One region of the Mesorhizobium sp. WSM4849 genome, then DNA from elsewhere that is predicted to be linked to it. Evidence: predicted binding sites of a transcription regulator. Region 1 holds the regulator's gene; each other region holds the start of a gene.
What was found. Region 1 encodes PhoB, which activates phosphate uptake and scavenging genes when phosphate is short. Its sites were predicted from a motif close to TGTCATNNANCTGTCAT; they were not measured.

Region 1 (7,315 bases):
CCGCACCGGTTCGGTGAACATGTCGTAGCCGATGCTGGACTGATTGGAAGGATCCAGCGGCTCGAATAGCGTGATGGGCGTACGCCATGGCAGCGTTGTCGTAGCCGGATAGATCGCATCGCTGGCGCCATAGTCGTGCAGGATGGCACGCTCGACAGCTGCCTCGTCGCCGGCTCTCACCAGCCGGAGAAAGCCGATACCGCGCAGGCCGGTAAAATTGTCGTTGATACCAAGCGCTTCGAAGAACGCCTTGAACTCGCCCCGCGAAATGCCACCACTGCGCGCCTCGAACAGCGCATGGGTCGATCGCAGCAGCGACAGATGCAGGTCGATGCGGCTATCGATCCGGTTGAGCGCATCGTCCGCCGTCGCCTCGAACTTGATGCGCGCCGCTTCCTGCGTGGCGAAATAGGCGAATCCCGCCATCGTCAGGCTGATCAGCGCGACGGCGATGAAAGCGACGATCGGGAAGAACTTCTTCAAGTTGCTGCTGCGGCCCATGGTTCCCCATCTTATGGGCAAGTCCCCGTGGCAACACAATGGCGCGGCCAAACCATCATGACGACTGGCATATCACATGACAGGTATTTGACGCTTCAGGCGGCGATCTTCAGTGCACCTGGGCCCGGAATGGCACCGGGCGGGCACTTGCCCAAAATGATCATGCCGAGCACCTCGTCCTGGGTCACGTCGCTGGTGCGCGCCGTGCCGACGACCCGACCATTCTTCATCACGCAGACGCGGTCGGCAAGCTCGAACACATCGTGGATGTCGTGGCTGATCAGGAAGATGCCGATGCCGTCGGCCTTGAGCTGCATGACCAGTTCGCCGACCTGTGCCGTTTCCTGCGGCCCCAGTGCCGCCGTCGGCTCATCCATGATCAGGATGCGGGCGTTGAACAGGATGGCGCGCGCGATTGCCACCGACTGCCGCTGGCCGCCCGAAAGCTTGACCACCGGCTCCTTGAAGCGCTGGAAACGGGGATTGAGCCTGCCCATCACCTTGCGCGCCTCGGCCTCCATGGCGCCGTCGTCCAGCGTGCCCCAGCCGGTCATCAGCTCGCGTCCGAGGAAGAGATTGGCGGCGGCGTCGACATTGTCGGCGAGCGCCAGCGTCTGGTAGATCGTCTCGATGCCGTATTTCTTGGCGTCGCGCGGATTGGCGATCGAAGCCTCTTCGCCATTGACGAAGATCTGGCCCGAATCGCGCTTGTAGGCGCCGGACAGGATCTTGATCAGCGTCGACTTGCCGGCGCCGTTGTGGCCAAGCAGTGCCACGACCTCGCCCGGGAAAAGGTCGATCGACGCATCGTCGACAGCACGGATGCCGCCAAAGGCAATCGAAATGTTGCGCATATCGATCAGTGGCGTGGGCGCAGTTGTGTCAGCCATGATCGTTCCTCCCTATGGTTTTTGCTTGAGCACGGTCTTGTCGAAACCGGCGTCCAATTTTCGCTGACGCGGCGCTTCGGCTCGGGATCATGCTCAGACCCGCTTGCGGTAGACGGTGTCGAGCCAAACGGCGACGACCAGGACGGCGCCGACGACGACGCTCTGAAGCGGTGAATCGATGCCGAGCAACACCATGCCGGACTGCAGCGACTGCATCAGAAGTGCGCCCAGCATCGCGCCGAGCACCGTGCCGGAGCCGCCGGCCAGCGACGTACCGCCAATGACCGCAGCCGCGATGACCAAGAGCTCGTCCAGCGTACCCAGCGCATTGGTCGAGGCATTGAGGCGGGCCGACGCAATCGCCGCGCTGATCGCGGCCAGCACGCCCATGATCATGAACACCTTCATGGTCACCCAGCGCGTGTTGATGCCGGCGAGTTCGGCCGCTTCCGGATTGCCGCCAATGGCGAAGACATAGCGGCCGAAACGGGTGCGCCTGGTGATGAAGGTCATGACGATGCCGACTGCGACCGCGATCAGCACCGGTATGGCGATGCCATGGGCGATGAACAGGCCGCCTTCGGGAACAGTGATGCCGGTCCGCTGAGCGTACTGGCGAACGATGCCGATCGGCCAGGGGTAGGAATTGGCGATCCAGACGGCGCCAAGGATGGCGGCGCAGGCGACAACACCAAGCAAGCTCTCCGCCCAGACCGGGCGCAGCGGGAATTTGAACCGCTTGCGCTGTGACCGGCCGTTGAGCAGCATCAAGGCGACGGCCACACAGGCGAGAATGCCGACGATCCAGCTTGCGGTTGCCCCGATCGAGCCACGCGGCCCGCCACCCATGAGCTGGAATGTGGCGTCGAGCGGCGCGACGGTGCGCCCGCTCGTCATCAGCCACGCCATGCCGCGCCAGATCAGCAGGCCGCCCAGCGTCACGATGAAGGCCGGAACCTCGAGATAGGCGATGATGAAGCCCTGGAGCGCGCCGATCATGAGGCCGAGCGCTACGCCGGCAGCCAGTGCGATGATCCATATCCAGGGATTTCCAAGCTGGAAGCCCATGACCCGGATGAGGAATTCGGCCTGCGCGACGCCCATCACCATGCCGATCACACCTTCGACGGAGCCGACCGAAAGATCGATGTTGCGCATCACGATGACCAGCACCATGCCGGTCGCCATGATCGCGACCGAGGAGGTCTGCACCGACAGGTTCCAGAGATTGCGCGGCGTAAGGAAGAGCCCGCCCGACAGGATGTGGATTCCAACCCAGATGACCAGCAGCGCGCCGACCATGCCGAGCATGCGTATGTCGAGCTCGGTTGCCTTGAGGAAGCGGCCGACGGGGCTGAGCTCGGATTCACGCGCCCGATCGGCAGCTGTATCGGCGGCCGGCGTGTTGGAAGTCGCGTCGGTCATGATGTCCTCCCACCGGGTTGCCGTCTGCCGCGGATGCCGGAAGCAGCTTGGAAGTTAGCCGCGAGAAGCGGAAAAACAATTCTTTCTGAAAAAACGCCGCGGCGTGAAGCCGCGGCGTTTCAGGCTTCTTGCGAAGGCCGGATCAGTTGCAGACCGGGACAGTGCCCGCTGCCACGCCGGCGCAGACCTCTTCCTTCTTGATCCAGCCCGCGTCGATGACGACGTTGAGATTGTCCTTGGTGATGGCAATCGGCGTCAGGAACAGCGACTTGACGACATTGCCGCCCGGCGTGGTGAAGTCCTTGACGTCCGCAATGTCTGTCATCTGCTTGCCGTCGGCCAGCTGCGAGGCGATCTCGGCAGCGTTCTTGCCGAGCTCGCGCGCGTCTTTCCACACCGATACGGTCTGCGTGCCGAGCGCGATACGGTTCAGCGCGGCATAGTCGCCGTCCTGGCCCGACACCGGCACGGATCCGGCCAAGCCTTGCGCCGTCAGCGCCGCGACGACGCCACCGGCGGTGCCGTCATTGGCAGCAACCACGGCATCGACCTTGTTGTCGTTGGCGGTCAGGAACTGTTCCATGTTCTTCTGAGCGTTGGCGGGAAGCCAGCCGTCCGTATAGGCCTCGCCGACATTCTTGATCTTGCCGCTGTCGATCGCGTCCTTGAGCACTTCCATGGAGCCGGCGAACAGAAAATCGGCATTCGGATCGGCGCCCGAGCCCTTGATGAAGACGTAATTGCCTTCCGGCGCCACCTTGAACACTTCGCGGGCCTGCATGCGGCCGACTTCCTGGTTGTCGAAGGTCAGATAGAACACGTCCTTGTTCTCGATCAGCCGGTCATAGCCGACGACCGGAATGCCTTCGTCCAGCGCCTTCTGCACCGCCGGCCCGATGGCCGAGGCATCCTGCGCAAGGATGATCAGCGCGTTGGCACCCTGCGAGATCAGGCTCTCGACGTCGGTCAGCTGCTTGCCGGGATTGGACTGTGCATCGGCGGAAATATACTTGTCGCCGGCGGCCTCAATCGCCGACTTCATGGCGGCTTCGTCGGTCTTCCAGCGCTCTTCCTGGAAGTTCGACCACGAAACGCCAATGACCTTGTCCTTGGCCTGTGCGACCGACGCGAGCGTCAGCGACATGGCGACCCCCGCCAGCATGGCGGCTGCGAATCTCTTCATGATTTTCCTCCCTGCGCCGCGTACGGCGCGACCAACTGGCCCGAAGGCCGGCACAAAGGCCCCTATTTTTTCGAGGCTCGAAAAAATACTGGTCCAACCGCGAAGCGCTGTCAACATCAATTCCGATGGATTTTGATGTCCCTGCCGACTTATTTCGAGCCTCGGAATAAATAATGACAGGGTCCGCTGCTTCTGCCACTATTTGTCGGACATTACCGACGGCCTCCGATTCATGAGCGGCCGCGGCAATAGGGAGGAAGCAAAAGAATGTCGGTTGGAATCCGTCATGACGATTTGCGCCGGCGTAACCGGGCGATGGTGATTTCTGCGGTACGCCGGGCCGGCCAGCCGTCGCGGACCGAGATCGCCGCAACCACCGGCCTCAGCCATTCGACCATATCGGCGATCTCTTCCGACCTGATCCAGGAAGGCATCCTGACCGAGAGCAAGGCGAGCGAGACCGTTTCGATGAAACGCGGCCGACCGCAGGTCGGCCTCAGCCTCAATCCGGAAGCCGCTGCGGTATTGGCGGTCGTGTTGTCGCTGAATTTCCTGTCGGTCGCTGTCATCGATTATGCCGGACAGGTCGTCGCCGAGGAACAGCGCCGGCTGGACACGCTGACCATGTCGCGCGACGAGCTGATCGACGAATGTGTCGCCATCGTGCGGCGCCGGATCGAAGACCCCGACCTCGACGTCCAAAGCGTCGCCCGCATCGCGCTGGCGATCCAGGGCATCACCGATTCGCATGCGCGCGCCATGTTGTGGTCGCCGATCACGCCGCAGACGAACATCGCCTTCGCCGACATTCTGGAACGCGAGTTCGGCATCCCGGCCATCATGGAGAACGACTGCAACATGATGGCCGTGGCGCTGCGCTGGCGCGACCCGGATCGCTACCGCGACGATTTCATCGCCATCCTGCTCTCGCACGGCATCGGTATGGGGCTGGTGCTGAAGGGCGAACTGTTCACCGGCACCCATTCCTCGGGCGGCGAATTCGGCCACATGATTCATCGGCCGGGCGGCGCGCTTTGCCGCTGCGGGCGGCGCGGCTGCGTCGAGGCCTATGCCGGCAACTACGCCATCTGGCGCAACGCAAGGCAATTGAGCGAGAACGCAGAGCCGGTCGCCGATGTCAGCGACGCCGAGATGCAGGCACTGGCGGCCCGGGCGCGTCAGACGGACGGACCGGAGCGCGAAGCCTACCGCAAGGCCGGCGAAGCGCTCGGCTTCGGGCTTGGCAGCCTGTTCGCGCTGATCGATCCGGCGCCGGTCGCCATGGTCGGCGCCAGCGCTGCCGCCTTCGACCTGATCGAACCGGCCCTGCGCGAGGCCATCGCCCAGACCGCCGGCGGCCAGCATTCGGGTTCGATTTCCTTCGACACCGAGACGAACGAGCTGCCGCTGATCCGCGAAGGCTGCGCCTTGCGGGCGCTGAGCTTCGTCGACCAGGAGATTTTCGCGCCGGGCGCGCAAGGGAAGTCCGGCACGATCAGGAAGGACGTGGCCTGAGTCCGAAGGCAAGGAACAAAGGCGGAATGCGACTTGGGGATGTGTTGAGATTCAGGTCAGGCCGCGCCGGGCTCGAAGACGGGCGCGAGCCGACCAGACTGGGTGAGTTCCGAGAACCGGAACGGAGCGTACTTTTGGGTACGTACCGGAAGCGCAGGAAATCGCCGGTCGCAGGCCGGCATCACCTGAATATCAGCTAGTCTTCCCTGATCGCATAGCCCGCACCGCGGATGGTGCGGATGACGTCGGGCATGCGACCATTGTTGACCGCCTTGCGCAACCGGCCGACATGGACGTCCACCGTGCGCTCGTCGATGTAGATCGTCTCGCCCCAGACATTATCGAGCAACTGGCTGCGCGAGAAGACCCGACCTGGGTGCCGCATCATGAATTCGAGCAGCCGGAATTCGGTCGGCCCGAGCCGGATCTCGCTCTTCTTGCGATAGACCCTGTGCGATTCGCGATCGAGCATGATGTCGCCGACCTTCAGCACGCTGGACAGCACTTCGGGCTTGGCGCGGCGCAGCAGCGCCTTGATCCTGGCCATGAATTCCGGTGTCGAGAACGGCTTGACCAGGTAGTCGTCGGCCCCTGTCGAGAGGCCGCGCACCCGGTCGCTCTCCTCGCCGCGTGCGGTCAGCATGATGATCGGCAGCCGCTCGGTTTCGGGGCGCATCCGAAGGCGTCGGCAAAGCTCGATGCCGGAAACCGCCGGCACCATCCAGTCGAGCACCAGAAGATCGGGCACGTTTTCCTGCAGCCGGATTTCGGCCTCGTCGCCGCGCGTCACCACCTCGACCTGATAGCCTTCGGATTCCAGATTGTAGCGGAGGAGGACGCCCAGCGGCTCTTCGTCCTCCACCACCATGATGCGTGGCGCGATCATCGACCGGTCACCCCCGTCATGTCGCCGGCGCCGACATCGTCGTTTCGTCGAGCTTCGGGCGATCCGCCGGCAATTGCTGCCCGGTCACGACATAGTAGGCGTTTTCGGCGATGTTGGTGACGTGATCGCCGATACGCTCGAGATTCTTGGCGCAGAACAGAAGATGCGTGCAGGCGGTGATGTTGCGCGGATCCTCCATCATGTAGGTCAGGAGTTCGCGAAAAACCGCCGTGTATTTCACGTCGATCTTCTGGTCGTCGGCGCGCAGTTCTTTCAACGCGCCGGCATTGCGCGACACATAGTGCTCGACCACGCCGCGGAGCTGCACAAGAACGAGATCCGCCATCGCGTCGATACCGTGCGAGAGATTACGCGGCGTGGCGCTCTGCCCGACTGCGCTGACCCGCTTGGCTATGTTCTTGGCCAGGTCGCCGATGCGCTCGAGATCGCCGGCCATGCGGATTGCGCCAACCACGGCGCGCAGATCTTGCGCCATCGGCTGCCGCTTGGCGATCAGCGTGATCGCACTATCGTCGAGTTCGCGCTGCCGCGCATCCATGATGGCGTCGTCCGAGACGACGCGCTGCGCCATCGCATTGTCTGATGCAAGCAACGCGCGGATCGAGGCTGCGACCATCGCGGCGGCGAGCTCGTCCATATCGCGGATCAGCCTGTCGATGTGCTCCAGTTCCTCGTCGAAAGATGCGACGGTGTGTTCACCCATGATACTGTCCTCGTGTTCGAAATTCGCCGCCGGACCGCTCAGCCGAACCGGCCGGTGATGTAGTCCTGGGTGCGCTTGTCGTCGGGGTTGGTGAACATCTTGTCGGTCGCGCCCTCCTCGACCAGATAGCCGAGATGGAACATCGCCGTGCGTTGCGACACGCGCGCTGCCTGCTGCATCGAATGGGTGAC
Region 2 (7,315 bases), on a different contig from region 1:
GAGGCCGACGGCAAGGAAGACCGGTGCATGCATGAGCAGGAACGACGCGACCGTGCCGACAAAAGCGCCGCCCAGATGTGCCGCCGCGGCAAAAAGCGCCACACCGGCGGCGCCGCACAGGCCGCCGACGAAAACGAGGATGCGGCCGATGCCGCTTGCTGGGTGGTCGGCTGTGCTCATGTCTTGGACTCCATGAAGTGGCCCGCAAACGGTGTCAGGATTTGTCCGCCCGCACCAGCATGTCGCGTGCGCGGCGCGTCTGGACCAGCCAGTTATACGCCGCTCCGCCCGCCATCAGCACGGATGTGCCGAGAAACACTGCGCGCATGCCGAAATGACCGCCGACGAAGCCGCCGAGCAACGGCCCGGCGACCTGTCCGACATATTGCGCCGAGATCGACAAGCCCAGCACATTGCCGCCGACGCCGTCCGGAACATTGTGACGGATGACGCTGGTGATGCAGGGCAAGAGACCGCCAAGCGCCAGCCCCATCAGGAAACGCAGGCCGACAAGCTGCCAGCCCTGTGTCACGAAGGCCTGCGGGATCAACAGCAGCGCCGAGACGGCGAGCGCCCCAATGATGACGTTCCAGTGGCCGACGTGGTCGGCAAGCTTGCCGAGGCGCGACGCCGACAGGATGGCGCCAAGTGCTGCCGCCGACATGACGACGCCGGAGGTCAGTGTTAGCAGGCTTTGGTCCTCGATGAGCTGCTGGACGTAGACCGTGATGATCGGCTCGATCGACATGGTGGCGAAGCTCAACAGCATGCCGGTCGCCAGCATGGCGACGACCGGGCGTTTGTCCGAGATTTGCGACCAGCCGCCTTTCGGCTTCTCAGTCGGTGCTGATTTGTCGGCTGCCGGGCGAGGGTTCTCCTTGATGAGAAAAGTCGTTGCCAGGAACGCCAGGAAAATGACGCCGCCGGCGAGCAGGAAGGTGGCGCGGATGCCGATCAAGGGCGGCAGCGCGCCGCCGAGCAGGGGACCGACGAGGGCACCTGCGGTGATGCCGGCCGACAGCACGCCCAGCGCCCAGCCCGACCGGTCCCTCGGCGTCTGCATGGCGACGAGAATGGTCGAACCCGAGGAATAGCCGCCGGCGAAACCGATCAGCAGGCGCAGCAGCACCAATTGCCAGACAGTCTCCACCATGCCGGTCAGCGACATGCAGACGGCCATGCCGAAACTGGCGCGCACCAGCATCAGCTTGCGGTCGTAGCGGTCGCCCAGCCGTCCCCACAGCGGCGCCACCAGCGCGGCGGCGAAGAACGTCGCGCCATAGGCGAGGCCGGACCACTGCACAACAGCCGCGTGCCCCTCGGCGCCCAGCTGCTCGACGTAAAGCGGCAGGAAGGGTAACAGCAGCGTCATGGCGACAAGTGTGCTGAACGAGCCGGCAAAGCACACGGCGAGATTGCGGCGCCAGTGGATGTTGTGGGCGCCTTGCATGGCAGGGGTGGCTTCTTGCGGCATGTCCTGTCCTGTCCGGCAGGTCTCTCGACGACTTGTTCCGGATTCCATTTTGGGATACCAAGTTGGTATCCGTCATGGACGCAAGCTCGACGGCTGTCAATGCGGCGCTCTCTAACGTGATCGGCAAACGATGGTAGTCGAGCCGATCGCCAGCAAAACGGCCAGAAATCGGAAACCACAATGTCGCAGATGCAGAATGTCGAAAAGCAGCTTCGGGAGATGATCCTCGGCCTCGAGATCGGTCCCGGCGAGCGGCTGACGGAACGCTGGATCGAAAGCCGCTTCGGGGCGTCGCGCACGCCGGTCAGGGCAGCATTGCTGCGGCTCGAGACGGAAGGTCTGGTCTGCCGCGACGGGCGCGGCTGGACGGTATCGCCGATCAACATCGCCGAGCTCGAGCAGATCGCCGTCTACCGCGAGGCGGTCGAGGTGGCGGCGGTCAAGCTGACTTGTGCCTTGGAGGACAGGAGCGCCGTCGACGTCATCGAGGCGATGCTGGACTCCTGCGACGCTGGCACCCCGCGCGAGGGATGGCATCGCGTCGGCATGGATTTTCACATCGAGCTGGCACGCCTGTCCGGCAACGAGTTCCTGTTCAGGGCGGTTCGCGATGCCATGACGCGCCTGTCGCGGGCGCGTTGGCTGGAGGTGCGCGACGAGGCAGCACTCGGCCGTGCCTGGGCCGAACACCGTGCCATTCTGGCAGCGGTGCGGGCCGGCGATGCCGATGAGGCGGCACACCGGCTTTCGGCTCATATCGTCGGCAGCCGCGACCGGCTGGTGACATCGCTGCACAATGACCGGCGCGGCCTGCGTGCCAGGGGATTTGCCATCGTCGCGGCGTGATTGCGGAGGCAACCACTTTCGCCCTCGCTTCGCGAGCGCCGATGGCGTAAGAGCGGCGATGGAAAACAACCGATTTGAAACACCCGTGACCGTCAAGTCGGCGGACGGAACCACTCAGCTCTTGCGGACCGCGCGCGAGGCTTCCGACTACCTCCTCAACAATTGGCCCGGCAAGCGCAGTCCAAAGCATCGCGAAGCGCTGCAGGCCTGCCATGATGCCCTGGCCGGCGACAAACCGGCCATGATCGCGAGGCGCGCCTTCATCGCCGCCGCGCGCGAGGTGAACGTTTTCGTCAGCGACAAGGCGCCGGCCTGAAGACGCAGCGGAATTCCCAGGCCAAATCCGATCCGCCTCGCGGGCCGGATGCGTTTTACTCTGCCGTTTCTGTTTCGGTCTCGGACGTGGTCTCGTCTTCGGGCTTCGAACGTTCCTTGGCTGCGACCTTGGCCGCTTGCTTTTCCGCCTTCTTGGCGGCCTTCTGCCGGTCGCGTTCCTTGCGTTCCTGGCCGTAATTCGGTGCTCGCGCCATATCTCTTCCTTTCACAATCCCACAGGTTTCTTAGCCCTGCCTAGGAGCATTGGGCTACAAACACAACACCGCAAAGGGCGATCGGCTCCATACACAGCCGGCAGGCCGGCTGAACACGGTTCCGTGGCTTGCAAGATAGCCGGCACAATGGTGTAGGAGGGCCGGGGGGTGCAAATCACAAGCCGATTTTTTTCCAAGTGACCGATGGCCACCCTGCAAAGAAACACACAGAAGCTCTTCTACTATGCGCGCAATGTCGTGCGCGATATCGCACCGCAGGCGCTGTTCCGCCGCAGGCTCGCCGGGCTGCTCGATCAGGCCAGGCTTTCGGACGGATCGGTCCGCGCGCGTCTCAACCACTACAACAGCTTGCAGGGCGCTTTCGCGCCGAGCGCCGGGGCCCTGCCGGTCAGCCGGCTACCGAGAGGCCGGAGCATGTATTACTACGATCTGAAGGAATTTACCCGCTACTTCGATCCCGATTTGCGCATCGACCTCGAATTCGGCGACGTCGTCGAAGTGCCTGCGATGCCGTCGATCGTCAAGGATCGGCCGATCGCCGGCGACAACAGGAACGGGATCCTGTTCAAGCTCAACAAGTTCCGCCACTTCCACATGCCCGCCGACGATTTTGCTTTTGCGGACAAGCTTCCGGTTGCGGTGTGGCGCGGCGAGCTCAACAACCCGATAAGGACCTTGCTTCTGGAGGCGGCGCACGATCTGCCCTTTTGCGATGTCGGCACGCCCAAACCGACGGCAGCGCCCGAATATCGCAAGCCTTATCTGAGCATCGATCAGCAGCGGCGCTGTCGCTATATCATTTCGCTCGAAGGCAACGATGTGGCGACCAACCTCAAATGGATCATGAGTTCGAATTCGCTGTGCCTGATGCCGCCGCCGACATACGAGACATGGTTCGCCGAAAGCGATCTCGTGGCCAACGTCCACTATGTGCCGCTCGAACCTGATTTCACGGATCTTGCCGAGCGGGTGCAGTATCTCGAACGCCATCCGACTGAGGCCGAACGCATCGTCGCCGCCGCCAACGCCTATTGCCGCAAGTTCGCCGACGAACGCGCCGAGCAGGCGATCTGCTTGCTCGTGCTCTACAAGTATTTTGTGCTCAGCGGTCAGATCGAGCCTGATCCCGAGGTCTGGCGTTTTATCTCAGGCTAAGCCCGCGGCGACCTTCGACCTGATCCGTTGTCAGACACCTTGCCGGTCAAGAACCAGATCGGCCGGACCAAACCGCTCCTTTGCCGTGAACTGCTGGTGCCAATAGGGGTAGAGAACGGGCGGGCGGCTGACTGCGTCGAGGCGTGCGCGCTCATCGCTGGTCAGCACCAGGCTTGCAGCGGCGATGTTGTCCTTGAACTGTGCTTCGGTCCGTCCGCCGATGACCAGCGAGCTGACGGCCGGGCGGCCGAGCAGCCAGGCAAGCGCCACCTGCGCCGCCGACACGCCATGGTTGTTGCCGATATAGACAAGCACGTCGACGATCCGCCATAGCCGCTCCTCATCACGGATCGGCGGTTCAGACCAGCCGCTGAGTTGGCGGGCGGTGGCCTGGTCGCGGTTGTATTTGCCGGACAGCAGTCCACCGGCGAGCGGGCTCCACACCAGCACGCCAAGCCCCTGGTCGACCGAGATCGGCAGCAGTTCATATTCGGCTTCGCGTGCTTCCAGCGTGTAGTGGATCTGCTGGGTGACGAAGCGCGGCTGGTGCTGGCGATCGCTGATCCCCAGCGCCTTCATCACTTGCCAGCCGGAATAGTTGGAACAGCCGACATAGCGGATCTTGCCCTGGGTGACGAGCGTGTCGAGCGCGGCGATGGTCTCCTCCAGCGGCGTCGTGCCGTCCCATTCGTGCAAGAAATAGATGTCGATGACGTCGGTCCTGAGGCGCTTCAGGCTCTTCTCGCACTCGCGGATCAGATGGTAGCGCGACAGCCCTTCGTCGTTGGGACCGTCGCCGATCCGCATGCGCGCCTTGGAGGCGATCAGTACATCGCGCTTGCGCTTGCCGCCGAGCGCTTCGCCGATGATCTCTTCCGAAAGCCCGTTCGAATAGACATTGGCGGTGTCGATGAGATTGATGCCGGAATCGATGCAGAGGTCGATCATCCGGCGCGCCTCGTCGAGATCGGTCTTGCCGACCGCCGAAAATGCGCCGGCGCCGCCGAAGGTCATGGTGCCCATGGTAAGCGTCGAAACCTTCAGTCCGGAACGGCCGAGAGTGCGGTATTCCATATCAGATCCTCGCAATTGCGTTGAGAAGGGCTGCTTCGAAGGCTGCCCGAAAGAGCCTGGCATTTGTAGGACAATCCGAGCCGTTTGTCGTGCGTGCCAGGGAGGCTGATCGATCACATCTCACGGAGTTGGGCGACCGGCGGGCGGGCCGGCTGCAATAAAACCGTCATTGCCGGCCTGTATGCAAGTCGGCTCAAGGTGTTCGATCTTGGCCGGCAGGCCGACGCCGACACGGGCGTGCACGCGGAGCAGCATAAATGACCGAAGCAAAACAGAATTCTTCTGCCAAGGACTGGCTGGAGGCGGAGCTCGCCGACACGCTCGACGAAGACTACGAGCTGGAAATGTCGGAACCGGCGCTGTCGCTGGAAATCGCCAAGATCTACAAGAACGCGCATCCGCCCTCGATGGATCGCCAGCAATATTTTCGCGACCTGATCACGCTGCAATCCGAATTGATCAAGCTGCAGTCCTGGGTGGCTTACACCAGGAAGAAGCTGGTGGTGGTTTTCGAGGGCCGCGACTCGGCCGGCAAGGGCGGCGTCATCAAGCGCATCACCCAGCGGCTCAATCCGCGCATCTGCCGCGTCGTCGCCTTGCCGGCGCCGACCGAGCGCGAGAAGTCGCAATGGTATTTCCAGCGCTACGTGCCGCATCTGCCGGCAGGCGGCGAGATCGTGCTGTTCGACCGCTCCTGGTACAACCGCTCCGGCGTCGAGCGTGTGATGGGCTTCGCCGAGCCGGATCAGGTCGAGGAGTTTTTTCGCGACGTGCCGGAGTTCGAGCGCATGCTGGTCCGCTCCGGCATCACGCTGGTCAAATACTGGTTCTCCATCACCGATGAGGAGCAGCAGATGCGCTTCCAGATGCGCATCCATGATCCGATGAAGCAGTGGAAGCTGTCGCCGATGGACCTGCAGTCGCGCGTGCGCTGGGAGCAGTACACCAAGGCCAAGGAAGAGACCTTCGCCCGCACCAACATTCCCGAAGCCCCCTGGTTCATCGTCGAGGGCAACGACAAGAAGCGGGCGCGGCTGAACTGCATCGACCATCTCCTCAAGCAGATGCCTTATCAGGAGGTGCCGCACGAAGAGATCACGCTGCCCGACCGCGTCTTCAATCCCGAATACGAGCGCCAGGTATTGCCGCGCGAGCTGTATGTGCCGGAGAAGTATTAAGGCAGAGCTCCCTCAAGGTGCCGGTAGGCGGATGAGGGGCTGTGCCGACTTCGACAGTTTAGCTCGCCAAAGTCACTGCGTCGGACCAAAATTATTCTGACGTCATATTGCCATAGGGAGTATTGTCCGGCAGCGTAACCTTCGATCGATTGCGCCGCCCCTCATTGCCCTGCCGGGCATTTCTCCCCGTATAGTGACGGGGAGAAAGGGGCCTGTACCGAGGTTTCGCCAACAGAGCAGACGAAACGTCCTAATCGCGCTTGATGATCAGATGCGTGGCATTCGGCGTTGCGACCTGCTCGCTGCAGCGGTAGCCGAGCCGGGGCATGTCGATGCCGGCAAAAAGATTCTCGCCTGAGCCGAGCAGCATCGGCGATATCGAAAGATGCATGTCGTCGACGAGCTTTTCCTGGAGATATTGCCGGATCGTGGCGACGCCGCCGCCCAGCCGTACATCCTTGCCATCAGCCGCTGCCTTCGCCTTTTCCAGCGCTGAGTAGATACCATCGGTTACGAAATAGAAGGTCGTGCCGCCGTCCATGACAAGAGGATCCCGCGGAAAGTGGGTGAGCACGAAGACCGGCACATGGTAGGGCGGATTGTCTCCCCACCAGCCTTTCCAGGTGTCATCGGGCCAAGGTCCGCGGATCGGCCCGAACATGTTTCGGCCCATGATCCACGCCCCGATATCTTCGAAGCTGCGCGTCACAAACGTGTCGTCGGTATCCGTGGTCCCGCCATCTTCACCAGACATGTTGCGGAAGGTTCGGGTGCCGAGCATCCATGTGTGCAAGGCTTCCCCGCCGATGCCCAGCGGCTCTTTCAGGTCCTGGTCGGGACCGGCGCCGAAGCCGTCGATAGACAGGGTGAATGCGTTGACACGAAGCTTGGACATGAGTACCTCCCTAAACCGGTTGTAAAATGCAATCAGTTGTTTTTAGCTGGACTGATTGCGTTTTGCAAGCGGTACTTCGCCGCCGAGCAAGAGCGGCTTGTTTGGCCAGCATCAGGACCACCGCAAAGAGAGGATGGTTGCA
Region 3 (7,315 bases), on a different contig from region 1:
ATTCGCTTTCCGGCGTTCGAAGTGCTCTCCCAACCAGCTTGCGCGCTCCTTCGTCTATCCAGCGAGGCGCGCAGTTCCTCCGCACGATCAGGATCGTCCAGCGCTGCGAGGGATTTCGTTTCGGCTATTTCCTGCAGAAACTCCGCCGCAGTCTCCAGATCGTCCATCATATCGTAGCCGAAGGCGTTGTCCTGCCGCCACGGACGCCATGAAACTCGTGCAGCAGCTCGCCAGTTCCCTCGACGACATTCAATGGCGGCAACATACTCCGTTCCGGCCCGCACCACAAATCCTCATGCTCCCCAATGGGTTGACCACCGGACCATCCACCCCGTTCTGCCATAGGCAACCGGCAGTGATACGGCCTCCGACGAGGTTGAGACCACCGCCCCATCGGCCATGGTTTCGGCGATGCTGTTGCGCAGTTCACCGAACTGGTGGAGGAAGACAGCGCGTGCAAGGGCATGGCGGCTTTTGAGATGGAAGCGGAAAAGGGATGATCGGCGAGACGAAGCAGACCGATTGCGGAGACTGATCAAGATCGATGCCCGAATGCCAACGGCTCCGTTGCATGTTGGTATACCAGAGCAGAGCGGGTATATCAGCTCCCAGCTACTCCCCGTCCAGCCAATTATAGAAAAGACACCAATTGTGCCTCTCCGGCGAGGTCAACGTCACGCGATGCCAAGTACGCCATCCTATACCCTTTGATGGGTTTGTCCGGTTTTCGACACTGGTGTGTCTAGGTTATCTGTTGAGTTGCCTGTGGCGAAATAACTGAAAACAATCGCAAAATTTTTCTCTCGGCTGGACCAGCAAATTGGCACGACTCTTGGTCCTGTAGATCATAGCAAAAAGGGCCTGCCTTCGCGAGCGCACAGTAGCAGGATCTGAAGCAGCATAGGACCAAAAGATGCAACCTCATAGCCAAATCGAATAAGGTCGTCTCGTATTGGTCGGTCAGCAAGCGAGGAAAGCGTCGTGAACGATCCTGGGAAAGAAAAGGATGCCTATACCGCATATGGCGAAATATGGAGTGATATATACGATGAATATGGGGAAGCTCTCAACAAATCGATCGAGGTCGAGCGAGCAATCAGTTTTCTCGCGTCTTTCGCAAAGAACGGATCCGCACTCGAATTGGGCGTCGGAAACGGCCACTTCGCCCTGCCCCTCTCGGAAACAGGAGTTTCGGTTCACGGTCTCGATAACTCGGAAAGGATGCTTGCCTCGCTTCGCGCGAAGAAAGGTGGACAGTCTGTCATAGCACACGTTGGCGATATGGCAGAGTTCGACCTGGGCACTCAATATGATCTCGTGTACTGCGTTGGTGACACCTTCTCGCTTATGCTAACTGTCGAGCAACAGATAAGTTGTTTGAAGTCAATTGCAAAGACTCTAAAGCCAAAAGGTTGTTTTGTCGTCGATTTGAATTATCCATATACGAAAGACTTTTCCGAGAATGACATATATCGTGACCAAAGAACGACACTCATACATCTCGATGAACAGCGTGCGATAGTGCGCTTCGCAAGACATGACCGCAATCAGCAGCATTTTATTTCTCTGGACTTTTGGATTACACAGAAAGGAAGCCGGACAATGCCGCTTAAGATGCGATATGTCTATCCAAGCGAACTCGACTTGCTCGCAAGGATCAGCGGACTTGAGCTTCTTGAGCGCCACGGAGACTGGCAGAGGCGCCCGTTTGACAATAAATCTTCGCGATACATGTCGGTGTTCCGCAAAGCACGATGAGAGCGCCCTTAGAGCCTCACGCGAACCCCGGTCATGGGCGCGGCGGAGCCTTGCTTCGACGTAGCATGAAGCGAATCGAGGCGATGAATATTCATACCTCGGCGTCGCCTTGCTCGCCGGCGAGGTAGTTGCGGTCCATCTGGTGTTCGGCCTTGATATGGCCATCAGCGCGGCGCTTCTGGCCGGCGGTGAAGACCCTCATATGGGGTTGGCTATGTCAAGATTAGGATATGTTGACATCCTTATAAATTTCGGCTCCGGGTTCCGGGGCTCAACTACGTGAGGCGGCTCGTTTTGCTGAGCCTAGCTAATATTCGGTCGCCGGTGGTCGCGGCTGCACCAACATCCCGCTTTCGGTGGGCTGAGCCCAAGGTGACGAGACCATTCTGAACCACGACATTTTTGCCCGGGTCTTCATCGGTTTCGTCACCTGGATCCGCCGGGGTTCATGAGAACCCACCGATTTCGGAAAGACGTGGCGGCCGGGCACAAATGATTCTTCCGAACGGGTCGCCGCCGCTGGACGGAAACTCCGGTCGGACTACACCCTCCTCAGGTTCCCGCCCAGCGGCGTTCTCATCTTGATTGATTGACGCGCCGCAGAAGCGTCGTAAACTCCTGCTGATGATGATCGACGGCGTGAGCTCGGACTTTCTTGAGAATCATCGGGCGCGTCTCCCGCTCTGGTCTTTGCTTCGCGGACAGGGGCACCGGTCTGCTGTGCCGAGGATCCCCATGCCGGGTCGGGCTTCCGTCCTCACAGCGTCGATGCAGACTTCAATACGCGGGTCAGGACATGGCCTGCATCGGGCGCGCCCTTGTCGACCCGGAAGACACTTCTGTCTGTACCCTCTTCCGGTGGATGGGTGTGGCCCGACAACGCGCGTTGCTTCGACTCCTGCGTCCATCTCCGGGCTACCTCATGAGACATTTCCAGATCAGCCGCTTTCAGATAAATAGGGTCGGCCCATGTTCGGGAAATGCTGTGCCTCATATTGTAAGTAGAAGAGGGTGCCTAATGAAACTGTGGGAAGTTGTTCGGTCCGGAATACTCAGTGATATTCATGCAGGAGCCTTCGAGAACGGCCGTCTGCCCGGGGATTTTGTTTTGGCGGAACGGTTTGGCGTCAATCGTCACACCGTGCGCAACGCCATCAAGGTTTTGGAGTCTGAAGGTGCTCTGCGGGTCCAGCACGGTGTAGGTACGTTCGTTGCTGACGACTTCATTTCGCACACCTTGGACAATGATCCGAGATTTACGTTCAAACTCCTTGGCCATAACAAGGCCGTCAAGCGCGAGATATTATCGATCAACGAGATCTCTGTCGAACCGGACATTGCCACGCATTTGAAGATCGCGCCTCCCGCGCTCGCCACTGCCGTCAGGACGACTTCATTCATCAACGATTGGCCCCTGGCGACCGGAACGGCATATTTTCCAGTGGAGCGAGTTCCTGATCTTGCCACGGCGTTCGAGGGGCAGAACTCTCCGACTGCGGCCCTGAAGCGCTGTGGCATCCCGCAATATAAGCGGAAATGGACGCGGATAACGGCCCGAAGGCCTACCCAACAGGAAGCCCTTCTGTTGCGAATATCTTCGTCCAGCCCAGTGCTTCTCGAAACCAATGTCGATGTGACTCCGGATGGATGGCCGATCAAATATGCCTTCAGCGTTATCCGAGCCGACAGATATGAATACCTCATAGAGGGGGAGTACTAAATCCGGATTGCCGACTGGAGGCTGGTCGGCGGCCGTCCCGCTGTAATCTGACGAACCCTTTTGTTGAATCAAGCCCTTGTCATCAATGCGTTACAAAGCAGAGCTAATGAGATACCTAGATATCTAGGAACATTGGCCCAATGCCGGCCTCAATCGGGCGGCGAATGCAAGTGCGCGATGAAATGGAAAAAAGACAGCGATGGATGGCGGTTCTGGCGCGAACCATGTGCGAAGACCTTGAGCGCGCATGGAGCGATCTGCCCACCGCGCCACAATATGAATGGCTGCGTCGGCCCGAGACCGGCCTCGTCCTGTTGCGTGGACGGGCAGGCGGTACTGGCAGCCCCTTTAACCTCGGTGAGGCCACGATGACCCGATGTGCGCTGAGGCTAGCCGACGGCACGACGGGGTTCGCCTTCGTGCTCGGACGCGACCAACGCCAGGCGGAACTGGCGGCAGTCTTCGATGCGCTTCTTCAAAGGGCGGATGAAGTCGCGGCCGAGAGTCGTGAATTGGTCGCTCGATTCGAAGCAATACAAGCGAGCCGCCGTGAGCTGAAGAGCCGCAAGGCGGCTTCCACAAAGGTCGATTTTTTTGCAATGGCGCGAGGCACGAGTCCGGAATGAGCAGCATTATGGACACTTCCGGGATCGAGCCCGGATTCACGCATCCCGTCTTCGATAGCCAAGACACATTCCGCCGTATCTTGGATGCCTATGCATATGTGGGCCGTCCGCAAACGCTCGGCTCTGAAACTACGGCAGTTGGACCGCTCGCACCGGCGACCGTCTCCGCTTGCCTCACATTGGCAGACTTCGAAACACCGATCTGGCTCGATTACCGATCCAACAGCGACGAGGTCCGCAATTACCTTCGGTTTCACTGCGCTACACCGTTCGTGATTGGCGCGGAAGAAGCGGCATTTGCCATCGTGACGGATCCGATGACGATGCCACGCCTGGCAGAGTTACACCTCGGAACCGAGTTGGAGCCGCAGACTTCGCCAACCATTATTGTCCAGGTCCCCTCCTTTACTGCCGGTTCACCGGTTCGGTGGCGTGGGCCTGGGATCCAGCACGAGGCCTCAGTTGCCATCGAGGGGCTTCCGTCGTGGTTCTGGGGAGAGTGGCAGCTCAATCAGGAGCTTTATCCAATCGGGGTGGATGTCCTCTTTACCTCCGGAAACGCAATCATTGCTCTTCCTCGCAGCATATCGGTGGAGATCTAAATGGCATATGTGGCTGTTAAAGGCGGCGAGCAGGCTATTCTCAACTCGCACCGCTTGATCGCAGAGGATAGGCGCGGCGATACTAAAGTCCCCGAACTAGCGGTTACTCAGATTGCCGAGCAACTCGGTCTCGCTGTCGATCGGGTGATGTGCGAGGGCTCGGTCTACGACAGAGAGCTTGCAGCGCTCGCATTGAAGCAGGCTCAGGGCGACGCAGTCGAGGCGATCTTCCTCCTCCGGGCTTTCCGCACGACCCTGCCGCGCTTTGCGGTGTCGAAAGCGATCAATACGGATCGGATGGCCGTCCAGCGACGGATCTCTGCCACCTTCAAGGACGTTCCGGGAGGCCAGGTCCTCGGTTCGACCTACGAATACACGCATCGACTGCTTGATTTCGACCTCGTCGACAACGCTGAAGTCGAGGAGTTGAAAGCGGAACTTGGTGAGACCCCGCTTGACGCCAATTGTCCGCGTGCTTTCGACAGCATCTCGGATGAAGGCCTGATCGAAGCCGAAGTGCCTGCGCCAGATGAAGCCTCGGTGTTCGATCTAACGCGAGAGCCTCTGGCGCTACCGGCCGGTCGCGATCAGCGTTTGCAGAACCTTGCACGTGGCGATGAAGGATTTGTCGTGGGATTGGCCTATTCCGCCCTGCGTGGCTATGGCGCAGCCCATCCCTATGTCGGCGAAACCCGAGTCGGAGACGTCGCGATCGAGCTCATTCCCGAGGAACTGGGCTTTCCCGTTTCGATAGGAGACATCACCGTCACGGAATGCCAGATGTTGGACTTGTTTGCGGGCTCGGACGACGAGCCAGCACGCTTCACGCGGGGATATGGTCTCTCCTTTGGAAAGAGTGAGCGCAAGGCGATGGGAATGGCGATCGTCGATCGGTCGTTGCGGTCGCGCGAATATGGCGAGGATGTGAAATACCCCGCACAGGACGAGGAATTTGTCCTTTCTCATACCGACAATCTCGAGGCAGCCGGGTTCGTCTCACATTTGACCTTGCCTCACTACGTCGATTTTCAGGGTGACCTGCAGTTCATTCGACAGCTGCGCGAGGCGCAAGTCGGCAGCCGTTCAACCAAGGAGGCGGCGGAATGACGGGCGTTCGTGAAGATGCGGCCAAGCGTAGCCGCCAGACGTACAACTTTGCCTATCTCGACGAGCAGTCCAAACGGATGATCCGTCGGTGCATCTTGAAGGCGATGGCCGTTCCCGGCCTGCAGGTTCCATTTGGCAGTCGCGAGATGCCGCTAGCCTACGGATGGGGTACTGGTGGCATACAAGTGACAGCCAGTGTCATCGGCCCCAACGACACGCTCAAGGTGATTGACCAAGGTGCCGATGACGCCACGAACGCGGTCTCGATCCGCCGATTTTTCAAGAGCGTGGCTGGAATCGAGACGACCGAACAAACCGCTGCGGCCACAATCATTCAGACACGGCATCGCGTGCCCGAAACGCCTCTCAGAGAGGGTCAAGTCATCGTCTACCAGGTTCCCTCGCCAGAACCGTTGCACAGTCTGGAACCGCGGGAATCTGAGACGCGGAAAATGCATGCCTATGCAGAATACGGCTTGATGAGCGTCAAGCTCTACGAAGACATTGCGCGCTTCGGCCATATTGCCACGGCTCACAGCTACCCGGTCATGACCAACGGGCGATATCTGATGTCACCGTCGCCTATTCCCAAATTCGACAACCCGAAGATAGCGAACAATCCGGCGATCCAGCTTTACGGTGCTGGTCGCGAGAAGCGAATCTATGCGGTCCCGCCTTACACGCAAGTGCACAATCTTGACTTCGAAGACCATCCGTTCCGAGTTCAAAAATGGAGGCAATGCTGCGCGCTTTGTGGAGCGACCGACAGTTACCTCGACGAGATTGTCGTGAATAACAGCGGGCATCGAATGTTCGTTTGCTCCGACACCGACTACTGCGCAACCCGTCGAGACCATGGTCACGTTGGACCGGAGGGTCAAGGCAAGGCTCCATTTGAATCGTTCCCGACTTCTAAAATCAAAAAGGGATCGCAACGATGAGAACGGCAATTCAGGTCCAACCCCAGCGCCGGCAATCACTGCTCTCCGTGCAAAATCTTACGAAGGGCTATGGAAAGACGATCGGCTGCCAGAACATTTCCTTCAACCTCTTCCCAGGGGAGATCATCGCCATTGTTGGCGAATCCGGATCCGGCAAGTCGACCTTGCTCAACTGCCTTTCGGGTCGGTTGATGCCGGATACCGGGTCCGTGGTTTACGACCTCCATGACAAGGGGCCAACGGATATTCTGACATTTTCAGAGCCGGAGCGCCGCAAGCTGATGCGTACCGACTGGGGACTTGTGCACCAGAACCCGCGCGATGGCCTCAGAATGGAAGTCAGCGCAGGAGGCAACATAGGCGAGCGGCCGATGGCCACCGGTGCCCGCCACTATGGCCACATACGGCAAGAGGCTCAGAAGTGGCTCGCCCGGGTCGAGATTGATCTGCGGCGCACGGATCATCACCCGAGAACCTTTTCCGGCGGCATGCAGCAACGCCTGCAGATCGCCAGAATTCTCGTCACCAAGCCGCGCCTCGTCTTCATGGATGAGCCGACTG

Region 2: ppk2 (polyphosphate kinase 2) is a predicted target of PhoB. The motif match lies at 5,254-5,270, and genes of this name have one in related genera.
Region 3: phnG (phosphonate C-P lyase system protein PhnG) is a predicted target of PhoB. The motif match lies at 3,556-3,572, and genes of this name have one in related genera.

Annotation. Positions count from the first base shown of each region.
Region 1 covers NZ_JBVVPW010000004.1:68,494-75,808, reverse strand. Annotated here, with positions in the region: gene AC0L3L_RS05470 (CHASE domain-containing protein) at 1-483, opposite strand, end outside; gene AC0L3L_RS05465 (ATP-binding cassette domain-containing protein) at 597-1,391, opposite strand; gene AC0L3L_RS05460 (sugar ABC transporter permease) at 1,485-2,816, opposite strand; gene xylF (D-xylose ABC transporter substrate-binding protein) at 2,959-3,999, opposite strand; gene AC0L3L_RS05450 (ROK family protein) at 4,267-5,514, shown strand; gene phoB (phosphate regulon transcriptional regulator PhoB) at 5,711-6,400, opposite strand; gene phoU (phosphate signaling complex protein PhoU) at 6,417-7,124, opposite strand; gene pstB (phosphate ABC transporter ATP-binding protein PstB) at 7,163-7,315, opposite strand, start outside.
Region 2 covers NZ_JBVVPW010000033.1:36,565-43,879, reverse strand. Annotated here, with positions in the region: gene AC0L3L_RS28995 (DUF423 domain-containing protein) at 1-180, opposite strand, end outside; gene AC0L3L_RS28990 (multidrug efflux MFS transporter) at 215-1,474, opposite strand; gene AC0L3L_RS28985 (GntR family transcriptional regulator) at 1,655-2,320, shown strand; gene AC0L3L_RS28980 (DUF982 domain-containing protein) at 2,379-2,636, shown strand; gene AC0L3L_RS28975 (hypothetical protein) at 2,692-2,850, opposite strand; gene AC0L3L_RS28970 (glycosyl transferase family 90) at 3,055-4,026, shown strand; gene AC0L3L_RS28965 (aldo/keto reductase) at 4,057-5,100, opposite strand; gene ppk2 (polyphosphate kinase 2) at 5,358-6,278, shown strand; gene AC0L3L_RS28955 (dihydrofolate reductase family protein) at 6,529-7,173, opposite strand.
Region 3 covers NZ_JBVVPW010000001.1:384,693-392,007, reverse strand. Annotated here, with positions in the region: gene AC0L3L_RS01805 (hypothetical protein) at 1-170, opposite strand, end outside; gene AC0L3L_RS01800 (class I SAM-dependent DNA methyltransferase) at 982-1,758, shown strand; gene phnF (phosphonate metabolism transcriptional regulator PhnF) at 2,777-3,478, shown strand; gene phnG (phosphonate C-P lyase system protein PhnG) at 3,643-4,104, shown strand; gene phnH (phosphonate C-P lyase system protein PhnH) at 4,101-4,706, shown strand; gene AC0L3L_RS01780 (carbon-phosphorus lyase complex subunit) at 4,707-5,813, shown strand; gene AC0L3L_RS01775 (alpha-D-ribose 1-methylphosphonate 5-phosphate C-P-lyase PhnJ) at 5,810-6,754, shown strand; gene phnK (phosphonate C-P lyase system protein PhnK) at 6,751-7,315, shown strand, end outside.